Regions from separate parts of the Vreelandella aquamarina genome, predicted to be linked through region 3. Evidence: predicted binding sites of a transcription regulator. Region 3 holds the regulator's gene; each other region holds the start of a gene.
What was found. Region 3 encodes FliA, which starts transcription of late flagellar genes. Its sites were predicted from a motif close to CTAAAGTTNNNNNNNNNNCNGCCGATA; they were not measured.

Region 1: fliD (flagellar filament capping protein FliD) is a predicted target of FliA. The motif match lies at 4,624-4,650, and genes of this name have one in related genera.
Region 2: CTT34_RS17060 (flagellin N-terminal helical domain-containing protein) is a predicted target of FliA. The motif match lies at 1,859-1,885, and genes of this name have one in related genera.

Annotation. Positions count from the first base shown of each region.
Region 1 covers NZ_CP024621.1:3,305,303-3,312,054, forward strand. Annotated here, with positions in the region: gene CTT34_RS15715 (ATP-binding protein) at 1-689, shown strand, start outside; gene CTT34_RS15720 (hypothetical protein) at 780-986, opposite strand; gene CTT34_RS15725 (hypothetical protein) at 994-1,347, opposite strand; gene CTT34_RS15730 (FliC/FljB family flagellin) at 1,526-2,830, opposite strand; gene fliD (flagellar filament capping protein FliD) at 3,134-4,534, opposite strand; gene fliD (flagellar filament capping protein FliD) at 4,745-6,094, opposite strand; gene CTT34_RS15745 (hypothetical protein) at 6,410-6,730, shown strand.
Region 2 covers NZ_CP024621.1:3,617,695-3,624,446, forward strand. Annotated here, with positions in the region: gene CTT34_RS17055 (BCCT family transporter) at 1-972, shown strand, start outside; gene CTT34_RS17060 (flagellin N-terminal helical domain-containing protein) at 993-1,814, opposite strand; gene folK (2-amino-4-hydroxy-6-hydroxymethyldihydropteridine diphosphokinase) at 1,924-2,370, opposite strand; gene CTT34_RS17070 (SDR family oxidoreductase) at 2,637-3,389, shown strand; gene ybiO (mechanosensitive channel protein) at 3,445-5,808, opposite strand; gene CTT34_RS17080 (YqaA family protein) at 6,009-6,440, opposite strand; gene CTT34_RS17085 (IclR family transcriptional regulator domain-containing protein) at 6,460-6,752, opposite strand, start outside.
Region 3 covers NZ_CP024621.1:132,297-139,048, forward strand. Annotated here, with positions in the region: gene flhF (flagellar biosynthesis GTPase FlhF) at 1-1,110, shown strand, start outside; gene CTT34_RS00620 (hypothetical protein) at 1,107-1,706, shown strand; gene CTT34_RS00625 (flagellar protein FlhE) at 1,753-2,202, shown strand; gene CTT34_RS00630 (RNA polymerase sigma factor FliA) at 2,229-2,930, shown strand; gene CTT34_RS00635 (motility protein A) at 2,970-3,785, shown strand; gene CTT34_RS00640 (OmpA/MotB family protein) at 3,790-4,461, shown strand; gene CTT34_RS00645 (sensor domain-containing diguanylate cyclase) at 4,485-6,497, shown strand; gene CTT34_RS00650 (hypothetical protein) at 6,494-6,752, opposite strand, start outside.

The DNA.
Region 1 (6,752 bases), 690 kb from region 3:
TACTGACGCAACGCGGAGTGTTTACGCCCGCACTCAGCCAACTACAGACGGAAGCAGAGCTACTGGGGCGCTTCGATGTTGACCATATCGCCACAGAAGCGCTGCTATTCCAAACGGGTTACCTAACGGTACACGCCACCGAAGAACCCATGACAGGCTACCGCCTTTACACACTGGGTTACCCAAACCGCGAAGTAGAAACCAGCCTTAACCAAACGCTTTTGCCACTACTAGGCATTCAAGAACCACCCCGGGAACGATTAACGCTGTTCCGCCTGCTACAGGCTCATGATCTCGCGGGCCTAGGCATCTATCTCAAAGCGCTCTATGCCGGCTTACCCCACGACTGGTACCGAAACAATCCTATCGCCCAGTATGAGGGCCACACTTTTTCACAGGTATATGCCAGCGTGTTTTACAGCCATTTCGCTGCGCTAGGTGTAAAGGTGACGGTGGAAGATGCTAGCCACCACGGCAAAGTCGATATGAGCGTCGACTTTAACGGTCATATCTACCTGTTTGAATTCAAAGTGGTCGAGCAGCTACCCGAAGGTAAAGCGCTAGAGCAGATCAAAGCCAAAGGCTACGCCGACAAACACCGCGCCAGCGGCAGGCCGATCCACCTGGTGGGCGTCGAGTTTTCAAGCGTTCAACGGCAGATTGTCGCGTTTGACGTGGAGACGCTTTAAGCAAGAGCACATTAGGCCCAATACCCATTTGCAATTGAGCAAGAAAAGAAAACTAGCGGAGTAGGCAAGGTTAACAATGACGGATTAAATTTACGCGTGAGAGGAGGCGTTTAACATAGCTAGGGTATGTGCCCGCTGCTGTTTTACAGCGCTGTCGAGAATAATCAGCAGTTGGTCATAATCATCTGCCTGAGTTTGATCCAGGCCGCATTGCTCCACTTTATCGATCAACGTTTGGGTATCGCGGATCAAAGTATCTAACTCCAATACGACGGTTTCGTGATCCATGGAAGTCATGTTTGCCTCATTGGCGTTGTTGTAGCTGCTGAACCCGCTGGTAGAGCTGTTGGGCATTTTGAATCGCAGTGGCCTCAAAGGCATCCAGGCTGAGCAGCACGTCTTGCCGTGAGTCCTGCATCACTACTTCAAGCTCTTTATGATAGCGTTGCAGCAAATGATCAAGATTCATACGAATCATCGTCAGCTCTAGCTGAAATTCGGCTTGCAGCTTGGTGTATCGCTCGATATGTAACGGCGTTTGGCTCGTTTTGAGGACCGTACTAATAGTGTGCTCGATCTGCTTCTCAACGGCTTTTATCTTGGGGATGAGCTCGTTCACCACGTATAACGCGGAAATGTTAGCGGCATGTGATTTCACGGTACTCCTAATAGCGTCAGACTGCGGATGCCTTAGCATCTTACTCGCCAATGAAATGCGCCTAACGATGCATTAACCTTACAAAACAAGGTCATATTAACATCAACGTTACCATTGAAAACGGGGCCTTACGGCCCCGTTGTTTATTACTGCGTTAGCCTTTCGGCCAAACTTCAGATTAACCCAGCAGAGACAGTACTGACTGCGGGATCTGATTGGCCTGGGCCAGTACAGAAGTACCTGCCTGCTGCAGGATCTGTGCACGGGTCATGTTGGCTACTTCCACCGCGTAGTCGGCATCCTCGATACGAGAACGAGCGGCTGAAAGATTGGTTTCAGTGGTGCTCAGATTTGTAATAGCCGAGTCGAAACGGTTCTGAATAGCACCAAGATCACTACGTAAAGTGTCTACTTGGCCAATTGCAGCATCTAGCTTCTCAAGCGGATTCAAAGTTACACCATCGGTACCCACTTGAAGCTGAGCACCTTTAGTTACATTTCCTTGCTCATCAATTTTAGCAGCGCTATATACTGAGTTACCGTCAGCATCAGTGCTCATTATGATGTACTTTGTCGGAGCACCTGATTCATCACTTGATGCGTACAGTTCATCAGAAGCATTCAGTGCATCGACATTAAGAGTTTCTTCTGCGCGAAGGGTCTTCACTTCACCGCTTGTTGTATCTGGTGTGTTCGTACTTACTGCAGCACTACTCCATGCAATAGTACCAAGTGTGTCATTATCTCCATCGGTAATCGTTGCATCATAATATGATCCATTCTCGGCCTTAACTACATAGCCACCTTCTTCAGTAGCATATAAGCCGACTGCTGTCTCAGTACCAGGCCCAGTGGTATCAACATCAAAGGAGAAGCTGAACTCTTCACCAACACGACCTGTAGCTGCACCAGTGGCTAGGTCAGTTGCAGTGTCATAATTACTAAGATCAACACCTGCCGTTACTTGAAAATCGTCAAGCTCAAGAGTAGCTGACGTAATTTCTTTCAGGTCAATTGAAATTGCTTCTCCATCGTTCGCACCAACCTGGATGGAAAGAGATTTAGTATCAGCAAGTACCTTAGTACCGTTAAAGCTAGTCTCTTTGGAAATACGATCAATTTCGGAAAGACGTTGGGTAATTTCTGCTTGAATTGATTCTTTGTCTTCAGCAGAGTTGGTTCCGTTTTGAGACTGTACGGTTAACTCACGAATACGCTGAAGGTTATCATTAACCTGATTCAATGCCCCTTCAGCAGTCTGGGCAACAGAAATACCGTCATTAGCGTTACGCTGCGCTTGAGACAGGCCGGTGATCTGGCTGCTCATACGGTTGGCGATAGCCTGACCGGCCGCATCGTCCTTGGCGCTGTTGATGCGCAGACCAGAGCTCAGACGCTCCATAGAAGTTTGCAGTGAAGATTGGGATTTGGACAGGTTCTGCTGACCAATCATGGAAGTAATGTTGGTATTGATCACTGACATGGTGATTCTCCTTGCGTGTGAACTGGCCGTCAGGCCCGCTTTTCGGCTACTTGTTGCGCCGTTATATTGATTAACGGCCTGATGAGGAGAACCTTTAGGGGGAGTAGTAAAAAAATATGTAATGTTTGGTAACTGAGCGATGAATTTTGGCTACTAGCCGACGCCTGTCGCGAGCTAAAGCTGCCTCTCACAACAGTCACCACCTACCGTGGCTGTTTTTACACTGGCTCTTTCCACCCTCACCCTGGCACAGAAGTGAAAAAGCCCCCTTGAAATGGGGGCTAGCGGTCAGCTTAAGGGAGGCTACCTCTTGCGGCCTAGCTGGGCATCTAGTGCATCAAACTGCTGGGTGAGGTAGCTGCTCATGCTGTTCATCTGCGCAATCATGGCGTCTAGCTGGCCGAACTGGGTGCGGTAGCGGCTGATGGTGCGCTCGATGGTCACTTCCATGCGCTCAAAACGCTCGTCTAGGCTTTTCACGCGGTTTTCAGCACCGCTAATGGCCAGCTTCACTACCCCGTTGTTGCCAAGCATCTGTTCTACGGTGGTGTTTAGCTTCCCTGCCATTCCGTTCTCTGTGGTATCACCTGCGAAAAAATCACTTAGCGCTTGGGGTTTATTGGCTACTAGGTCATTTAGTTTTGCGTTATCAACTTCTAATTTGCCATCTCGCTGAAGGGTAATGCCTAGCTGGCTTAGCGTAGAGAGCTCGCCGCCTTCTATTCCGCCCGTTAGCACGCTGCGCAGGCGTCCTTCAATAGTACGTACGGTGTTATCGCCTACCAGTTCACCAGCAGTTTCGGCATCGCCGCTGAAGCTGGTGAGTTTGCCAATGGTGCCTTTTAAATCGTTAAATGTTTTTACAAAGCCATTAATGGCTTCGCGCTGCTTTAGCGTGTCGCGCTCTACGTTGATGGTGCTAGTCGTCGCTTCGCCATCGGCAATGCTGAGTTCGGCTAGGTTCAGCGTGACCCCTTGAATGGCACCTTCTATTTGGTTGTTGGCACTGCTAATGGAAATGCCATTGACCGTGAGCGCGGCATCTTCACCGGCGCGCTTAGTCGCGGCATCTTCGCCAAAGGGCCCTGCCACTGTCACTGCCGGGGCTTGGCTGGTATCGACAAAGCTAAAGCTGGCGATAGAGGCATCCGCCCCAGTGTTTTTAGAGCTGAGCGCCAGCCGGAAGCCCTGGCCGTCGTTGATAATGGTGGCGTTGACGCCTGCGTCTTTATTGGCATTAATCGCATCGCGTATCGCGGAGAGGCTGCTGCCAGGGGCGATATCAATATCAATAGAATCCGCACCGCCAAAATCCAGCCGTAGCGCCGTTGCGCCTTGAAGGTCTAGCGCGGTGTCTCGGTCAGTCGCACGGGTTGAGGCCAGGGTGCCAGAGGTAGCTAACTGCGATACCTCTACCCGATAGCTACCGGGCAAGGCACTGGCGGACGTAGTGGTGTTAATGGCATCGCCACGTACGTTTGCGGAAAGGCTTTGATAAAGCTTCGGGTCGTTGAGCTTTGCTAAAGCGTCTTGAAAACTATTCAACGACGTTTGCAGCTGCCCGTAGGCAGAAATTTTCGCCTGCTGCTGTTTTTTCTGGAGCGTGATGGGTGCCAGTTTGCCGCGCTCAGCCGCTTGTAGCTGATCCAACAAGCCGGTGAGATCCAGGCCAGAGCCGACGCCTAGGGAGGTTATTGTCGCCATGCAGATGTTCCTCGGTGCAAAAGGCTAAACCCACAGTCATTCATACATTGCGCCAGTGGTGGCGTTTCGACTGAATTTAATAGCAATCTTATCGACGGAACAACGGCTAACTTTAGGTCTTTTTTATCACTTAACTACGAATACCCCATTACCCCAACAAAAACGCCTGCTTAGCGCAGGCGTTTTGTATGACTCGACAGCAAGCTAAATTTAATCACGGCCTAACTGAGCATCCAGCGCATCAAACTGCTGGGTGAGGTAGCTGCTGGTTTGGTTCATTTGAGAAATCATCGTATCCAACTGGCCAAACTGGGTACGGTAGCGAGAGATGGTCTGCTCGATGGATTGCTCCATGCGTGTGTAACGCTCACCCAGCGACTCAATGCGATTCTCAGCACCAGAAATCGCGCCGGATACCGTACCATTAGTACCTAGCAACTGCTCGATGGTTTGGTTGACTTGGCCTGCCATGCCTTCGTTATCGGCAGCGCCGGCAAAAAAGGCGGAGAGTGCATCCTGATTATTGGCAATAGCATCGTCTAGCTTGCCGCTATCCATTTCCAAGGTACCGTCGCGCTGCAACGAAATACCGATATCCGTCAGCATCGAGAACTGGCCTTCGATACCTCCACCCAGCACACTGCGTAAACGCGACTCCACCGTGCGCACCGCACTGTCGCCCAGCAGCTCCCCAGCGGCGCCCGTTTCAGCATTAAAGCTGGTGAGTTCGCCAATGGTGCCTTTTAGATCGTTGTAGGCATCGACAAAGCCAGTAATCGCTTCGCGTACTGCACGGGTATCTTGCTCGACTTTAACTGTGCTATCGCCTTCCGCCTGAAGGTTAAGCGTGACGCCCTGAATCGCACCTTCTACCTGATTAGAAGGGCTGGTGATGGCCACACCGTTGACATTAAGCACCGCATCTTGGCCTGCTTGCGTAAACTCTGATTCCAACTGCCCGCCAAATGCCGCCCCTAGCGTTATGCCTGAAATAGACGCGTCTTCACCGGTTTGCGTGGAATTGAGCGCTAGTCGGTAGTTTTCACCGTCAAAGATAATAGAGGCAGAGACACCACTATCTCCTTTCGCGTTAATGGCATCGCGTACTTCTTCAAGCGTGCTGTTGGCAGCAATGTCTACCTCAACGTCAGCTTGATCAGCGCCTGCAAAATTGAGTGTCAGCGTGGTCGCTTCTGTGGTCAGGGCGGTGGTTGAATCCGACACGCCTGCGGTTGCCAGAGTGCCTGATGTGGCTAACTGAGTAACGGATACGTTATAGCTACCGGGCTGCGCTTCGCCATTGGCCGTGGCAGTGAATGCTTCACCGCTAACGTTGGTCGAGAGACTCTCATACAGTGTGCTGTCGTTGAGAGCATCCGCTGCGTCCTGAAAGGCAGAAAGGGCCGTTTGTAGCTGGCCGTAGGAAGAAATTTTGGTTTGCTGGGTTTCCAGTTGCCGTTCGATGGGGGCCAGCTTTCCACGCTCAGCGTCTTGCAGCTGATCGAGCAAGCCGTTGAGATCAAGCCCTGAACCAATACCCAATGAAGAAATGGAAGCCATACATTACCGTCCTTTTTTGAAAAAGCCGCCTGTCGTGCTGACGCCCCTTATCAATACTGTTCAATTACGTTAATTCACTCATGGTACTTATCGGCCCACTGCTACTTAACTTTAGGGAAAAAAACCACTCGGTACGAGATTTATCCTACTGTGCGGATCAGCTTTACCATACGCATGGCGGAGTATGGGCCAGCTGTGTGGCGATTCCATGACATCTATCTCAACCGCCTCTTTAGACCTTGGTCTAACACCCAGCCCTGCTTTACAATGCACCGCAGCAACTCCATTTCGCTGCGATTGCAGGAGCCACACCCCATGCCCGCTGAAGCGCTACCCTCTGCGTCGACTGCCTCTTTTCACATTCAGCGTAGCTTACGCCACTGCCTTTCTAGCATGGCAGAGCTGCTGTATGAGAGCGGCCACGTGCTCGAAACGATCACGCTGCCGCAGCGTGGGTTGTCACGCCAGGAGCTGGACGCGCTGCGCCATCAGCACCCTCGTTGGGCGCTTTGTCAGAAGACGTTGGAAGAGAGCGATGTCGCCATGCTTAACGACTACGGTCGCTTCGTTTTGACGCCACTCGGTCGAGAATTGATGTTCGATATGTTTGGGCAAGGTGCCGCTGACTGCGCCTAACCGATGTACAGAAGCACAAGAC
Region 2 (6,752 bases), 370 kb from region 3:
CGTGGCCCGCTGGGCAGCTTAGTGGATGCCTGCTGTGTGATTGCCTTAGTGGCGGGCACGGTAGGCCCTATCGGCTTTTTGGCCACGCAGGTGAGTTTTGGCCTGCATGAGCTGTTTGGCCTGCCGGAAGGCTACACGGGCCAGCTCATCATCCTGGCCGTGTTAGGGGCCATCTATGTGCTCTCTTCCATGAGCGGGGTGCATAAAGGCATCCAACTGCTGAGCCGCTTCAACGTGCTGCTGGCCTTAGCCATTGGCGCCATCATTGTGGTGTTTGGCCCCACGCTGTTTTTGGTGAACACCTACGTTTCCAGCATGGGCGCGTATGTCAGCGAGTTTTTCACCATGGCCACCATGACCGCAGAAACCGCCCCAGCGTGGTGGATGCAGTGGTGGACGGTGTTCTTCTTCGCTTGGTTTATCGGCTATGCACCGCTGATGGCGATTTTCGTGGCGCGCATTTCACGGGGCCGCAGCATTCGTGAAATGATTCTGGCGGTGGCCGTACTCGCTCCGATTGCCACCACCGTGTGGTTTACGCTACTGGGCGGTTCCGGCATTTACTACCAGTTGACGGGTGTGATCGATCTGACCGAAGCGCTCAATAACTTCCAGTTCGACGTCGCGACCCTCACGGTGGCGCAAGCGCTGCCCGGTGGCACCTGGATGGCGCTGGCGATTCTGCTGCTCACCACGATTTTCGTGGCCACCACCGGCGACTCCATGAGCTACGCGATCGCCGTCGTCGGCGCAGGCCATGATGACCCCAGCCCTTACATGCGCGCTTTCTGGGGAATCGCCATGGCACTGATGGCAGCCGTGCTGTTGTACATGGGCGCAGGCCAAATTAGCGCGCTGCAGCAGTTCATCGTAATCACCGCGATCCCGGTGTCGCTGATTCTGCTGCCTTCACTATGGAACGGCCCACAGGCGGCCTACGCCATGGCGCGGGAACAGGGCATCATCGACTAACAGTGATGGGCGACGTCTAACTACAGCCCTTCCAGCAGCCTCAGAATCGTCTGCGGCTGCTGGTTCACCCGGGTCAGCATCGCGATACCCACCTGCTGAAGCAGCTGTGCGCGGATGAAGTTCGAGACTTCCTGTGCGTAGTCGGCGTCTTGAATACGCGACTGGGCTGCGGAGGTATTGATGATATTGGTGTTGAGCCCGTCGATGACGCTCTCGAAGCGGTTCTGTACCGCGCCTAAATAGCTGCGCTGGCGGTCCACCTGCTTCATGGCCTCATCCACGACATCCATCGGATTGGGCGTGGCCGAGTCGTCGTCCAGCACGCTGAAGGTATCCAACCCCAGTGCCTGACGCCCCATCGCCGAAAAGCGCACGCCAATCACATCCCCGGCGTTGGCCCCTACCTGAATATTGAGCGTTTTATCGCTCTCGATCAGCCGAATGCCGTTAAAGTTGCTCTGCTCGGCAATGCGATCGATCTCTTCCAACCGTTGGTCGATTTCTAACTGGATAGACGCCCGATCCGCTGATGAATTGGTGCCGTTGAGCGCCTGCACGCTGAGTTCGCGGATGCGCTGCAGGCTATCGTTGATCAGGTCCAACGCGCCTTCGGCGGTTTGCACCATCGAAATGCCGTCGTTGGTATTGCGAATCGCCTGGTTCATACCGCGAAGTTGTGCGCCCATGCGATTGGCAATCGCCTGACCTGCCGGGTCATCCTTGGCGCTATTAATACGCAGCCCCGACGACAGACGCTCCATGGAGGTCTGCATCGCCTGCTGGCTACTGCGTAGATGGTTCATCACCAGTAGCGACGTGATATTAGTCGCAAGGCTGATCACGGGAGTGACCTCGAAATGAGCGCGACATGCGTGGTTAGCATCATTATCGACCGATAACCACGAAACGTGAGGCCTATACCTCAATAATATCGCGCATGCGCGTACAGAGTTACGAAGCCGGGCCTGCGCTGAGCGAGCGCCCGCTGGCCGCCAGCACGTCATCGACTGGACCACGCACGTAATCATGCTGGAAGTAGCCGTCGTCCACGACGTCGCCGTCCCAGGCCACGATATCCAAGTCCATGGTTCGCGGCCCGGATTTGATCGGCCCACGCACTCGCCCCAGGCGGTGCTCGACCTCTTTCAAATAGGCTTTGAAGGCATCACGCTCTAGCGTGGTGCGCACCACCAGCGCGGCATTGAGAAAATCGGGCTGCTGCTGAAAGCCGACCGGTGCCGTGCGGACGGCTTCGGAGCGAGCCACCAGTTCGCATTCACTGCTCAATATCTCTAGCGCCTGGGCGAAGTGGTGCTCTGGTTCAATATTGGACCCCACTGAAATCACGCACTCGTGGTACCGGGTGCTAGGTGTTGCATGTGACGACGTTGTTGGCATAGCGACATCCCAGATAAAAGCCGATGATGGAGTAACGAGACAAAGACGCTGACAAGATGCTTTCCAACAGCCGCGACGTTCACCGCGCCGTCATGGTTCGACGGGCTGATGTAAAGCGCTGATGCACAGTATCGAACCGCGCTTCCACAGAGTAGACCGTTGGCCATTTTGTTCAAGCTCTGTACAAGTTATTGACAAACGCTGCGCTCACGCAGAAAGTCTGGGGTATCAACGCGCGTCATTCACAACACAGCGAGGGACTCGTCATGCCGACACCTGCGGCACTTGTTACCGGCGGCGCCACACGCCTTGGCCGCCATTTTGCGGAAGCATTGGCCGACAAGGGCTTCGATATCGCCCTGCATGTCAACAGCTCCCGAGGGGAGGCCGAAGAAGTCGCCACGGTGATTCGTGGCAAAGGAAGGGAGTGCGAGATACTTCCCTGCAACTTTCTGAGCGACTCGCTGGAGACGCTGATTCAACAGGCGAAAACACGTTTCCCCTGCTTGAACGTGCTGCTAAATAGCGCCTCGGCCTACGAACCTGCCCCCATCGCACAGACCGAGCTGGCCATGCTGGAGACCCAGTTTCGGGTCAACATGTTCACCCCGCTGCTCCTCACACGCCATTTTGCCGATGCGGTAGAGCACGGTCAGGTGATCAACATCATCGACAACAAAGTGGCCTACCACCAGTACCCGTATGCGGCGTACCTGCTTTCCAAGAAAAGTCTGGCCGACATGACCCGAATGGCCGCGCTGGAGTTTGCGCCACGCCTGCGAATCAACGGTATTGCGCCGGGTGTGGTGTTGCCGGCCTCACAACGCACGAGCGACTACATTCAGTGGCGTATCGAGGGTATTCCTGTGGATCACCAGGGTGACCCGGCCCATCTTGTACAAGCTTTGCATTACTTGCTGGATAACGCTTTCGTCGCAGGGCAGATCCTCTTCGTGGATGGCGGCGAGTCGATCAACCTGGAAGGTCGTCACTCCGAGAACTACCCTGGCCAGCGCTGACCCAACGCAATGAGGCCGCCCGAAGGCGGCCTCATGCACGACACGATCTCAACGCTTAGGTTTCGTCGACATCGTCATGGTCCGGCTTATGGTGCTCCGGCTCATGCTGTAACGCGTCTTCGCTACGCTCTGACAACGGTGCCGTGTCGGTACGCTTCCGTTCGGCTTTCGCTTCCAGAATGCGCACGTTGGCAGGCGGTGTCTTGCCACCTTTGGTTTCACCAAAGTAGAGCGTGGTATGCGGGAACGGAATCTCGATGCCCGCCGCATCGAAGCGCAGCTTGACCAAGCGGTTGTAAGCACGGCCGACGGCCCACTGGTCGCCCGGCGTGGTTTTGATCACCACGCGGATGTTCACCGAGCTATCCGCCAGGGCCGTCACACCGGCCACGGTCAGGTCGGCCAACAGCTTGTTGCCATGCTCGTCGCTGGCCTTGAGATCTTCGAAGGCAAGCTGGAGCTGCTCGATGGCTTCGTCGATGCTCTCGTTATAGCCAATGCCGTATTCGCCCACATGGTTGCCGTACTCACGCATGTAGTTGGAGACGGTATCGACGCTGGAGAACGGTACGATATGGTACGTACCGGATAGGTCGCGAATCCCCACCGAACGAATGCTCAGACGCTCCGCCGTGCCGGTAATGCCACCCACGGTCACCACGTCGCCGGTATTCATGGCGTTCTCGACCTGAATGAACACCCCGGTGATCACATCCTGCACCAGCTTCTGCGCACCAAAACCAATCGCCAGACCCAGTACACCAGCACCGGCAATCAGCGGCCCGATGTTAATGCCGATTTCCGAGAGCACGATCATGCCGGTGATGGTCACCATGGCGATCGCCAGCGCATTACGGAACAGGCTCAGCAGCGTTTTGGCACGGGCAGAGGGTTCGCCATGCCCGGTTTCCGGGTTGAGCTTGTGCTCGATCAGGCTCGCCAGTCCCAGCCATACGCCCAGCGACACCACCAGAATGACCGCCACGCTGATCAGGTTACCCACCAGGTTGGCACCGCGCTCGGAGGCGTACCAGGCGGCGAGATCAAAGGCCCCCCAGGCATCTAGCACCACCATGATCACCGCAACGACGATCACCGTGCGCAGCACGCGCAGCGCGTTGGGCACGTAGCTGTTCAACCGGACTTCCAGCAGCGGCAGCTTACGGCGCAGGTCATCAGAGAGTTGAATACGACGACCAATGGTCTGTGTCAGGAACGCAGACAGCAGCAGGCCCACGACCACGGCGCCGAGCGTCTTCAACGTCGCGAAGAGGACGAAGGGCAGCGCATCGCCAGGACGGGTCAGGGTCAGCACGAACACCATCAGGAAATAGATCAGCGCGAACAAATGCCATGTCCGGGCAAAGAGCTGCAGCGACACGCGGCTGGCCGTCAGCGTCGAGCGAGCGCCCATTTGGTTCAGGTTATCGCGCAGACGCACGCGGTTTTTGAGCACCACGCCCACCGCATAGATGAACGCCAGCAGCATGATCAGCGTGCCGACCGCCTGCCCCAGAGAGGCCGCGATATAGAAGTTGACCAGCGGCACGACGACCATCAAGCCATACCCCACCATGCCGATCAGACGCGCCAGCCAGCGATTCCAGTAGGATGCCTCTTTGGCGGAAATCGGCAGCAGGCGGAGGCCTTCATAGCGCGAGGAGAACAGCATCCGCACACCGGCCTTCAGCAGCTCGATGATCAGGAAAGCGTTCAAGAAGAGTGAGGCACGGGTAGAGAGCTCACCGGTTTCCCCCACCGCAAAGGTCGCAATCAGGTTACCGCCCACGTACGCCAGCGCTACCAGCAGCACGTCCAGCACGGCGGCAATCGCCACGCAGAGCACCAAACGCAGTACCGGGGTCAGGCCAGTGCCCTGCTGCGACCAAGCGCTGATCTTGGTAAACAGCGACTTTGCCAGGCGGCGAAACACCATGAAAATGGCGAAGGTCGCCACGATCACGATGCCTAGATTGATCGCGGCACTGATGAACGCCGCCATATCGAAGCTGCTGCCCGTACCCTGGCCGGAGAACATGTTGCCGACGATGGCCACGGCTTGCTCGATCTGCCCACCGACATCGCCCACCACGCGGCTGGTCAGTTCCGCCAACTGGCGGGGCAGCGACACGTCTTCAGGCGCCACGTTGCCCCCTGCTGCGGCCGCTTCTGGCGACAGCTCGGCCGCCACACCGGCGGGCAGCTCGGAGGCTTGATTGCGTAGCAGTTCGATCAGCTCCTGGCGGGCCTGCTCGTCTTCCAGCAGGTCGGCCAGCGCCGCATAAGAGGGTTGCTCTTCAGCGGCAGGCGCGTCGCTCTCGGCGCCTAGCGTGGTTTGCGCCATGGCTGGCCCGGCCAGCATGGCGAATAGCGTCAGCATCCAGACGCCTAGCCAGGGTAGTAAACGTAGTGACGTCACACCATAACCTCCCTTTGGGTGAGTATTTGCCATCCTGCATTCGTTAAGTTTCAGCCTATTAATGTTAAACACAGGATAGTGCATCCGCTAAGAATGCCAGCGTTGTATAACGCTTTGATTGAAAGTGGCTAGGGTAACATGCCTCTATGCCAGAGACGTTAACGCGCCCGTTTTTTGCGCGCCAATGAAACCCGACCCCGTCATTGACAATGGGGTGCCAGCCACTGCTGCGCCATGACGATCAGCAGGCCGTAGCGCGCCCCTTTGGCCAGCACGATCCAGAGCAGTGCCCGCCACCAGGAAAGACGCATGACGCCCGCCAACACGGTGAGCGGGTCGCCAATCACGGGCACCCAGGAGAGCAGCAGGCTCGCTTCGCCAAAGCGGTGATACCAGCGCTCAGCGCGGGCAAGCCCTTGAGGCGACACTGGAAACCAGCGCCGATGTTGATAGTGGCGAGCGTAACGACCCAGCGCCACGTTGATCAAACTGCCCAGCGTATTGCCCGCAGTGGCGACAAGCCACACACCAACGGCAGGTTCGCCCATGCACCAAAGCCGCGCTAACCATACTTCCGAGCCGCCGGGCAGCAGCGTGGCGCTGGCCAGCGCCACCCAAAACAGGCTAAACACGTCACGCGCCCTCTAACGTTTAACGGGGCAGTTGACCACCGAGCTGCTGGGTGATCTCCGCCGCGATTTGACGCACCAGCGCCCCCAGCACCAGCAGGCGCTCTTCGGGAATGCGCGCCATAGGGCCCGAGACGGAGATGGCCGCCAACGGTGTGGCATGCTCATCGAAAATACAGGCCGCCACGCAGTGCAGGCCAATGGCATGCTCTTCCCGGTCGCAGGCAAAGCCCTGGGCGCGTATGGCGGCCATTTCCGCCTGGAGCGCCTCCGTTTGATAGAGGGTATTTTCAGTCACACGGGCCAGCTCGTAGC
Region 3 (6,752 bases):
GAGGACATGGCCGTGGCAACGCCCTCTGGGTTGATCGATCAAGCGCTATCTACCCGTGCTTCCAACGTTTCGGCGAACCGGTCCGCGCCGGTGAGCTTGCCGCGCTGGTCCCGGGACGTGCTGGGCCAAGGACGCAGGCTGTCGTCGGTCCTGACGCGGTTGCGTCAGCGGGTCGTCGATTTTCATCGGTTAGAGGCCGCCTGGGACATCGCTGCGTTGCCCAGCGTAGTGCAGGACCAGCGCCTGGAGGCGCTGCTGACCGGCGCGCAGGCCACCCATGACGCGATGGGCATTGTGTGGTCGCCAAGACGCAACGAGCGTGGCTGCGACTGGTCGATGCCGGACGTGGCGCTGAACGAACAGGGCGCTTGGCTGGCGCTAACGCGTTTACAGCACCGCCAACCGGCGGGATGGCAGCCACGCTTGGCGCACTGCCCGACAGACATTGCCGTCCACTTGCTGCCCGCTCTACCGGAGCCAGACACGCTGGCATGGCTCGCCGACCAACACTTGACCTGGGTCAGCGCCGTGTCCGCGAGTCAACGCGTACACTGTCAGGGCGAGCGCTACACCCTGCGCACGCTGTTTCAAGAGAGTACGCTCACTCACGCCGTGAACATTCGGTTTCGCGGGCAAGGCATGCAGCTGCTGACCGCCTACGTGGAGGCGACAGATGCCGCTGGCAACGCCGTGCTGGCCTGGGTCGGCGAGGTTCGCGATCCAGAGAGCAGCAAGCGCGTGGTGCGCCGCTACTGGCTGACGCCTGCCCGACTGGGAAGCGATGTGCTATCGCTGCTGGTCACCCAGTTACAGAGTGACGGGTTGTCGGCGCTCACCAAGCGGGCTTGGCAGCAGTTGAAAGAAGCGGATGGCGGCGAAGTGAGCAGTGAGCTGCGGCTACTCATGGCCAGCGGTGCCGCCGCAGTGGCGGGCCATTTGGACCTGGCCGATGACGAAGCGGCCCAAGCCTTACGGGCCGATCTGCTGCGTCTGCTAGGTACCCAGCGAAAACGCCGCGACACCGCGCTGCTGGACGCCTTGGTGCACGTATTAATGGCCCGCGATGCCATTCGTCAGCTAGGCAGTGTCAGTCGTGAGGGCTTGGAATGAGCGGTCAAGATCAAGCGGCGGGCCTGCGTAAATGGGCCGATCTGCAGCGCCAGCAGCGGGCCGCAGAGGACGAGCCGCAAGATGCCCAGGACGCAACAGCGGCTCCTGCCGCGCCCGTCACTGCCGAAGAGGCCGCGGTGCATACCCAGGACGCCATGGCACCCACGGTTGCCTCGGCCGCCGAGCCCGCGACGGTGACGCCACCGCGCCCTCAAAAACCGCTGGTCGTGGTAGGGCTCCCGAACACGGGGGCCGCGCAGGTGGATAAAGTGCGCGGCCGCTTGGGGCAGTGGTCTGCGTTGGGCCGCCAATGGGCAGGCGACCCCCAGGATTGGAAGATTCAGGTGGTCATGGCCGACACGCCGTCGCTGGCCACGCTGGCGAAGGCGCATGCCCGCTGGGCGCTATGGGTCAGCAGCGATGCCGATGCCTTCGCCAGTATGTATCGGGTGCTTCGCCAAGTGCGGGAGCACGGCGGCCCGCGACGTCTGCTAGCGCTCCACGAGCCGCACCTACCGCGCCAAGGGCTGCTGGAGAATTTGCGTGATGCCGCCGCGCACTACTTGGACATCGAGCTGCTACTGCTAGCGCGCTGAACGGCTGTCCGCCGAGGTGAAAATGATGCAGCATGGGGACCAACGTATGAGACCGATGGCCTTACCGGTGTGGAAAAACGTTGTACAGTCGTGCATTGGGCGGTTAGCGCTCGCCGCAATGCTGAGTGCTGCCCTGCTGTCGCTTGACGTACAGGCGGCGACCCCCGGCAGCTGGAGTCGCGACGTGCCGGGCGTACTGGTGGCCATGAGTGACCGCACCAGCAACAGTCAGGCGATTGCGCCACCGGCAGGCATCCCGTTGGGGGCGGCGACCCTGTCCCGTGTTCAGTGGCGGTTCGAGGCGCCTCCCAGCCAGCCTATCAACGCGTGGCTGTGTCACCCAGAGCGCTGTGTAGCACTGTCGGGCATGCGTGGCAGCACCACCGCGCTGGAAGGTGCGCTGGCTAATGCGCCGCTGCACTTCCGATTTGCCCTGTCCCCCGGCCAGCGGCCGGTACGCGTGCAGGGTTTACAGGTGATAGTGAACTATCAGTAAAGGTCGTTTAGCCGCGAGGCACGAGGATGTATACAGCACAAGGCAGGATCAAACAGAGTGAGCTGTTAACCCAATACATGCCACTGGTGCGACGTCAGGCCTTAACGCTGCAGGTAAGGTTGCCCGCGAGTATTGAGCTAGATGATCTGATCCAGGCGGGCATGGTCGGGCTGTTGGAAGCGCTGGGACGCTTCGACGCTGCCCAGGGCGCAACGTTTGCAACGTTTGCCAGCCAGCGGATTCGCGGTGCCATGATGGATGAGCTGCGCACCCGCGATTGGCTGCCGCGCAGCGTGCGCCGTTCGGCGCGGGCGATGGATGACGCAGTGCGTCGTCTAGAGCAGCGGTTGGGGCGTCCTCCTGAAGAGGGTGAAATTGCCCGCGAGCTGGAGATGCCGCTGAGCGAATACCAACAGCTGTTGAACGACACCAATAGCGGCCAACTGCTGCCGTTCGAAGAGCTGGTCGCCGATGGCGGCGAGCCCGCCGGGGACGATGCCCAGCACCGGCCGTTCGACCAGCTGCTCGACGAGCAGCAGCGGCAAACGCTGATCGAGGCCATCGAAGCACTGCCCGAGCGTGAAAAGCTCTTGATGGCGCTCTACTACCAAGAAGAGATGAATCTTAAAGAGGTCGGTGCCGTGCTGGGCGTCACCGAGTCGCGGGTGTCCCAGTTGCACAGCCAGGCGGTGAGCCGCCTGCGGGCGCGCCTGCACGAACACGATTAACCCTGGAACTCACTAACCCTAACCGGCGAGGAGCCGTTGATGAACCCATCTACGCTGATCGGTATCTTTGCCAGCATGTTGCTGCTGGTGAGCGTGCTGTTCTTTACCGCAGAGTCGCCCGAAAGTTTTATCAATTTGCCGGGTTTGGCCATCGTGATCACCGGTACGCTGGCGGCGACCTTCATCAGCTATCCGTTGAAGGAAGTATTGCGGGTGGTTCGTCTGGTGGGCTTGGTATTCCGCCGTGAAAATACGTACGTGCGCGACGACATCAACGAACTGGTCGCCATGTCGCGGCTATGGTTCAAAGGCGATGTGCGTGCCGTAGAGCGGGAGCTCGAGCACACCCGTAACCCGTTTCTGCGCACCGGCATCCAACTGGTGATCGCCAACACCAAAGAGGATGAGATTTTCGACATGTTGCGCTGGCGTATCGCCCGCTTGAAAGCCCGCGAACACGCCGAAGCGCAGATTTTTCGCACCATGGCGACCTACGCACCCGCCTTCGGGATGATTGGTACGCTGGTGGGGTTGGTCAACATGCTCGAAGTGATGGATGCGGGTGATCTGCAGGTCATCGGCCCGCGTATGGCGGTGGCGCTATTGACCACGTTCTACGGCATTTTGTTGGCCAATCTCGTGTTCAAGCCCATTGCGGTCAAACTAGAGCGGCGCACCGAAGAGCGTTTGATCACCATGAACATGGTGCTAGAAGGCATTTCTCTGATCACCAAGCGTCGCCTGCCATCGTTCATCGAAGAGACGCTCAACTCTTTCGTGGCGAACTACCATGATGAAATCCGTGACGCCAACGTCAAACCGCGTCCCGACGTAGGCTCCGCACTCAAAGGGTAATGCCATGCTCGACCGCGACTCACGGCATGCCCTGGAGCTGCCCGCTGCGGCGGGGGAGAGCGACGAAAGCTGGTTGACCAGTTATCTGGATGTCCTCACCCTGCTCATCACGCTGTTCGTTCTGCTGCTGGCCCTGACGCCGCCGGGCGGTGGCGAAGGGGGCGATAGCGATGCCATGCGTGCCGCCAGCGCCGTGACATCGCTGCCGCTGGCCAGTCTCGCCACCGGTATCCACCCCCGTCATGATGGCTTGCAGCCTCAAATGGCAGGGTTGGATATACCCGGTGTGAGCGTCTCCCAGGGTCAAGAAGGGGTGACCCTGCGCATCGATGACAGCCTTTTGTTTCCCAGCGGGAACGATGTGCTAACGCCTCAAGGGCAAGATGTGTTAGAACGGCTCTCCTCCGTACTGGAGACCTTCGACGGTCAAATCTCCGTTGAAGGCCACACCGATAATGTGCCTATCTCGACGTCGCGGTTTCCTTCAAACTGGGAACTGTCGGTAGGGCGTGCCATTGCGGTCGTGCGCCAATTAGAACGGCAAGGCATTGCCATTTCACGTATGCGGGCGGTCGGTTACGCCGACACCCAACCCATGGAAAGTAACGCTACCTCGGAAGGGCGAGCAGCCAACCGGCGCGTTGAACTGTTGCTACGGCAGCAGGTCGAGGGGTAAAGCACTATCTCGAGGCTATCTTCGTGTCGAAGCATCACTCGCTACTCCAATCGTTTGGCGCCGTCATGGTGCTCGATGCTGAGAGTAAGCACATTCAAGCGGTCAGCCGTCATTTGACCAAGCTGCTAGGGGTGGTGGATCAAGAGCATCAGGCGCTGACGCCTGCCAGCGTCCTGGGTAAACGTTTGAGTCAGCGGTTGCGCCAAGAGCTTCAAGGGCAGCAGCGGCTGGCGAGCCCCCTGGCCTTCCGGCCACCGAATACCACCACGCGGCTGCAGATCCACGCTCACCGCACCCATCACCATGTGATCGTCGAGCTCGAACCTCTTAATCCGTTGGGCAAACGGCGACTGCTAGGCACTGTCAACGAGCGCTTGATGCGTTTGGCCGAAGCGACCCATCAAGAAGAGCTGTTGGATGTGCTGGTGAACGCCGTGCAGCAGTTGACCGGCCACGACCGTGTGTCGGTGTGCCATTTCGATAGCGACTGGCACGGGCTGATCGTCGCCGAGGCGCAAGGTGGTCCTTTGCCTGCGCTGCTGGGGCAGCGCTTCCCGGCCAGTGACTTTCCCGTCACGCTACGCCGAACCTACGAACGGCATCCCGTTCGCCTGATTTATGACGTGTGTGCCCCCGCCGAACCGCCGCTGCCGTGTACGCCAGATGGTGAGAACGTCGATCTGCGCCACTGTTTTCTACGAGCCCCTGCGCCGGAGCGCCAGCGCTACTTGCAGCGGCTAGGCGTACGCGGTTCGCTGAGCCTGGCCATGCAGGGCGATAATGGGCTATGGGGCCTGCTGTTTTGTCACTCGGCAGCGCCGCATCCCGTATCGCCCCCGGTGCGCGATGCCGTACGCACGCTGGTGCAGATGGCGACCCAGCGGCTGTTGCTACTTCGGGCGCGACAAGAGGCCCGCTATTTGCAGCGCGTGCAGGATAGCCTGGTGCTATCCACGAATGCCCGGAGCGAGCCGCAAAGTCCCGCCGACTTGTTGGAGGCTCAGGCAGAGACGTGGTGCTCGCTGTTCCGCGCCCACGGTGTGGCGCTGTGGTTGAAAGGCAGTGTTTACGCCTGTGGTCATACCCCCGAAGCGGCGGTGATTTGCCAGTTCGTCAAACGCCTGGAGAAAGCCCATCGGCATAGCGGCCCCTGGTGCACACGAGGGGCTGCAAGCGAGCCGCTGACCGCATCGCTGCGCATGCCCGAACAGTGCGGCATTCTGGCCGTACCGCTACCCATGAGCCCTGCCCAGCGTGGCTGGCTGATATTCTTCCGGCCCGAGCAGGTGGAAACCCTCTACTGGGCAATGCAGCCGACCTCGGCACCGTTACCGTCGGTGATGGTCGCGCCGTCGGCGGCCTGGTGCGAAGAGGTGGTGGGCAAGAGCGAGGCGTGGCAGCGCGTCGAGCGACTGGCCGTCATGGACCTGGGGGAAGATCTGACTCTGGCCATCTCCGCCTATGAGATCAGCACGCTGAACATGCATTTAGAGCGTGAGCGTAAAGCGCTGGCCGCCGCGAACCAGCGCTTGGAGCAGCTGGCGCACTTCGATCCGCTCACTCAGGTGTGGAACCGCTACCGTATCGAACAAGCCATCGATGCAGAGCTGGTGGCGGCCAAGCGATACGGCGCGGCCTTTGCGCTGCTGCTGTTCGACGTGGATCACTTCAAACAGATCAACGATACCCATGGCCACAGCGTCGGCGACGACGTGCTGGTGTCGCTGGCGCGCCTAGTGGAGACGTCCCTGCGCGGCTGCGACCACCTGGGGCGTTGGGGCGGCGAAGAGTTCGTGGTACTGGCGACCCACTCGGACATGGACGCTGCCGTCGGCCTGGCGGAGCGGCTGCGTAGCCTCGTCGCGACGCTGCACGTCAACGGTCTTGAGCAACCCATCACGGTGAGCATTGGCGTGGCGATTTGGCAGCCAGGCGATAGCTGTAAAACGCTCATGGCCCGCGCCGACGTGGCCATGTATCGAGCCAAACGCAGCGGACGCAACCGGGTAGAGCTGGCCGAAGAGCGCGTGCTCTAAGGCGCGCTGGGTGCCTCGGTAGCCGCGCCAGCGCATAGCGCCTGCATCCGCGCCAAGGCTTCGTCTGCCCCTGCCAAGCTAAAGGTCATGTACCACGGCTCCTGCTCGTTCTGATCGAAGCCCAGAAAGAGCTGTTCCCCCGTTTGCATCTCCTCGATCAGCTGCGCCATATCGCCCAGATAGAAGTGGGCGTAGAAACCGTCATCACCGCGTTCGGTGATGAACTCGGCCATGGTATCGACGATTGGCTGATCA